Regions from separate parts of the Variovorax sp. P4_D9 genome, predicted to be linked through region 1. Evidence: predicted binding sites of a transcription regulator. Region 1 holds the regulator's gene; the other holds the start of a gene.
The links. The regulator LexA, encoded in region 1, represses DNA repair genes until DNA is damaged. The targets are predictions, from matches to a motif close to ACTGTATNNNNATACAGT.
Positions count from the first base shown of each region.

Region 2: a site for LexA is predicted at 972-989, ahead of recA (recombinase RecA). Genes of this name have one in related genera too.

Region 1 is NZ_JBFUIU010000789.1:978-3,164, reverse strand. It holds partial or broken gene AC1DY5_RS45195 (D-2-hydroxyacid dehydrogenase family protein) at 1-5, opposite strand, end outside; gene AC1DY5_RS45190 (hypothetical protein) at 90-440, opposite strand; gene lexA (transcriptional repressor LexA) at 561-1,235, opposite strand; gene AC1DY5_RS45180 (asparaginase) at 1,310-2,187, shown strand, end outside.
Region 2 is NZ_JBFUIU010000045.1:12,116-14,302, forward strand. It holds gene recA (recombinase RecA) at 1-908, opposite strand, end outside; gene AC1DY5_RS07665 (MarR family winged helix-turn-helix transcriptional regulator) at 1,055-1,525, shown strand; gene AC1DY5_RS07670 (response regulator) at 1,555-2,187, shown strand, end outside.

The sequences.
Region 1 (2,187 bases):
TTCATGGCGTGCCATTGTGCCTCGCACTCACGGCATGCTGTGTTGGTCGGTCGACTTTGTGTCGGACTCTCGGTGAGCTCAGTGCAAGCTCAGTGCAGGTGGGCGGCCCGCGGGAGGGCCTCGGCGGCTTCGAGCGCGACCAGGCGATCTAGTTCGGCGCAGACGTCCGCCATCCGCCCCGAGATCACCATGCGGCCGGTGGGACGGTCCGGTTGATGCGCATCGACCATGCGGACCACGCGCAGGGGACGCGCCGGTGCAGCGCTTGCAGCGGCAGCGGTACCGATGGTGCCGTGTCGCATTGCGCAGCTCGGACGGATCCCGACGTAGCGCAGGCCCGAGGACATGACCCGGCCCGAGCGGCGCCGCGGTATCCAGCGGTCGGCCAGCGATTGCAGTGGCGTGAAGAAATCAGCGATGCTGAGAAGAGCGATTCCCATGTGAACTCCAGAAAAGTCAGAGGTTGAACACAGGCAGGATTGCTTTCATCGGTGCCTCGACAGGGTGATGGCCCTCGGCCATACGCCCGCCACCTGTCGCGGCTGGATCGGTGGCAGGGCCTACATCAGCATCGTGTTGCGGATCAGACCGACCGCCAGGCCCTCGATTTCGAAAGGTTCGCCGGGCTGGACCACGATGGTGGGGTAGTCGGGGTTCTCGGCGTGCAACTCGATGACCTGCTTGTTGCGCTTGAGACGCTTGACCGTGACCTCGTCGCCCAGCCGCGCCACGACGATCTGGCCGTTGCGGGCTTCCTTGGTGGACTGGACCGCGAGCAGGTCGCCGTCCATGATGCCGGCGTCGCGCATTGACATGCCGCGTACCTTGAGGAGGTAGTCGGGCTGGCGCTGGAAGAGGGTGTTCTCGACGTAGTAGGTCTGGTCGATGTGTTCCTGGGCCAGGATGGGCGAGCCGGCGGCCACGCGGCCGATCAGGGGCAGCGCCAGTTGAGCCATGCCGGGCAGCGAGAGCGAGAACTGGTTGTTGCGGGATTCGTTGAGGGAGCGAAGGGCGTCGCCCTTGAGGCGGATGCCGCGCGAGGTGCCGCTCACGAGTTCGATGACGCCCTTGCGCGCCAGCGCCTGCAGGTGCTCTTCGGCGGCATTGGCCGATTTGAAGCCCAGCTCGGCGGCTATTTCGGCCCGCGTGGGAGGGGCGCCGGTGCGGGCGATGGCGCTCTGGATCAAATCGAGGATCTGCTGCTGGRGGGCTGTAAGCTTGACGGCGAACTGCATGATGGCTCCTGACGAGGCACTGGCTAAATGTCCAGTACCTGTATTTTTAACCAGTTTTTAAAAGTTGGCAAGCAATGGGCGAAATCTCTATCCGTGAAACACGCCGCGTGATCGTCCTGGGTACCGGCGGGACCATCTCGGGCCGCGCTGGCGCCGTGGGCGACAACATCGGCTACACGGCGGGCGAAGTGAGCGTCGGCGATCTGCTGCAGGGCATCGACGCGCCGTCCGGCGTCTCGCTCGAGGCCGAGCAGGTGGCCCAGATCGACAGCAAGGACATGGGCTTCGCCATTTGGCGCACGCTGGCGCAGCGTTGTGTCTACTGGCTCGCCGAGCCGGATGTCGCCGGTCTGGTCATCACCCACGGGACCGACACGCTCGAGGAGACCGCCTTCTTCCTGCAGTCGGTGCTGGCGCCCGCCAAGCCGGTGGTCCTGACCTGCGCAATGCGCCCTGCAAGCGCGCTGGCGCCTGACGGGCCGCAGAACGTGCGCGATGCGATCAGCGTCGCCGCCACGCCGGGCGCGCGCGGCGTGGTCGCGGTGTGTGCCGGCACCGTCCACAGCGCTTTCGAGGTGCAAAAGGTCCACACCTATCGGCTCGACGCCTTCGATTCCGGCGATGCCGGACCGTTGGCCTACGTCGAGGAAGCGGCGTTACGCCAGCTCAGGGACTGGCCGGRGGCCGATCCGGCCGCACGGGCCGCCTACGATCGCATCGCGGCCTCGGCGACCTGGCCGCGGGTCGAGATCCTGTCCAGCCATGCCGAGGCGAGGGGAAGCCTCATCGACCTACTGCTTGAGGAGCGCCGGCGCGGCGGGCCCGAGCCGGTGCAGGGGATCGTGCTCGCCGCGACCGGCAACGGAACGCTGCACCAGGCGCTTGAGGCGGCGGCGCTGCGAGCGCAGGCTGAGGGCGTGGCGGTGCTGCGCGCGACGCGTTGCGCCGAGGG
Region 2 (2,187 bases), on a different contig from region 1:
TACCAGGCGCCCGACTTGTCGACGATCTTGGCATTGACCCCCATGTCGATGATCTCGCCCTCGCGGCTGATGCCCTCGCCGAACAGGATGTCGAACTCGGCCGTCTTGAACGGCGGCGACACCTTGTTCTTGACCACCTTGACCTTGGTCTCGTTGCCGATGGCCTCGTCGCCCTTCTTGATGGTGCCGATGCGGCGGATGTCGAGCCGCACCGAGGCGTAGAACTTGAGCGCATTGCCGCCGGTGGTGGTTTCGGGCGAGCCGAACATGACACCGATCTTCATGCGGATCTGGTTGATGAAGATGACCATGCAGTTGGTCTTCTTGATGGTGGCGGTGAGCTTGCGCAGCGCCTGGCTCATCAGGCGGGCCTGGAGGCCGGGCAGTGAATCGCCCATTTCGCCTTCGATTTCGGCCTTGGGCGTGAGCGCGGCGACCGAGTCGACCACGATCAGGTCGACCGCGCCGGAGCGCACCAGCGAATCGACGATCTCGAGCGCTTGCTCGCCGGTGTCGGGCTGGCTGATGAGCAGGTCGGACAGGTTGACGCCAAGCTTCTGGGCGTACTGGACGTCGAGCGCGTGCTCGGCATCGACGAAGGCGCAGGTGCCGGCCTGGCGCTGCATCTCGGCGATGACCTGCAGCGTGAGCGTGGTCTTGCCGGAGGATTCAGGACCGTAGATTTCGATCACCCGGCCGCGCGGCAGGCCGCCGACGCCGAGCGCGATGTCCAGGCCCAGCGAGCCGGTGGAGACCACCTGGATGTCTTCAAGGGCCTCGCCCTCGCCCAGCCGCATGATGGTGCCCTTGCCGAACTGCTTTTCGATCTGGGCCAGGGCGGCCTGCAGGGCCTTGGCCTTTTCGCTGTTGGGGACCGAGATGCTGGTGCCTTTGACGAGTGCGTCCATTTGGGGAAACTCCTTGAATATCAACGGGTTGCAGGAAATTCATCCTGCTGCTTTTAACCACAGGCTGGATGCTTGAACAGTAGTGTAGCGGCTGATACAGATCGAGTTCGGCATTTTTTGGTCAGTTTGCCTTACCATTTGGCCCCATGGAAATCCCCTCCGACGCCTGGCGCCAGACCCACCTGGGGCGTCTGCTGGGCCATGCGATGCGCCGCTTCGACGAGCGCGTGCTGGCACTGATGGCGCACGACCCCGAGGTGCCGCTGGCACTGTCGAACCTGGCCGCCCGCGCGCAGGTGAGCGCCGCCCACATCCACATCACGCGGCACCTGGCGCGCGAGGGCTCGCGGCTGACCGAGTTGGCCGAGCGCGCCGGCATGACCAAGCAGGCGATGGGCACGCTGGTCGACCAGTGCGAGGCCTGGGGCCTGGTCACGCGCGAGCCTGACCCGCTCGATGCGCGGGCGCGGCGGGTGCTGTTCACCACCGACGGCCTGGCCTGGCTCGAGGCTTTCCGCAACGCCGTGGCGCAGGCCGAGGACGAGTTCCGCGCCAGCGTCGGCAGCGAGATCGCCACCGTGGTAACCATCGGACTCGAAGCCTATACAGCGGCCTAGAATTCGAAGCTGTCTGGAGGCAAGGCACCATGCGAATACTGATTGCAGAAGACGACCAGGTGCTGGCCGACGCCCTGCTGCGCAGCCTGCGCACCTCGGGCGCGGCGGTCGACCACGTGGCGACCGGCTCGCAGGCCGATGCCGCGCTGATGACCAACAGCGAATTCGACCTGCTGATCCTCGACCTCGGCCTGCCCAACCTGCACGGCCTCGAAATCCTCAAGCGCTTGCGAGCCCGCGGCTCGCAGCTGCCGGTGCTGGTGCTGACCGCGGCCGACAGCGTCGAGGAACGGGTCAAGGGCCTGGACTACGGGGCCGACGACTACATGGCCAAGCCCTTCTCGCTGCAGGAGCTCGAAGCCCGCGTGCGGGCCCTCACGCGGCGCGGCATGGGCAGCACCAGCAACGCGATCAAGCATGGCCCGCTGGTCTACGACCAGGCGGGCCGGGTGGCGACCATCGACGGCAAGATGATCGAACTGTCAGCCCGCGAACTGGGTCTGCTCGAGGTCCTGCTGCAGCGCGCCGGGCGCCTGGTCAGCAAGGACCAGCTGGTCGAGCGCCTGTGCGAATGGGGCGAGGAGGTCAGCCTCAACGCGATCGAGGTCTACATCCATCGGCTGCGCAAGAAGATCGAGAAGGGGCCGGTGCGCATCGCCACG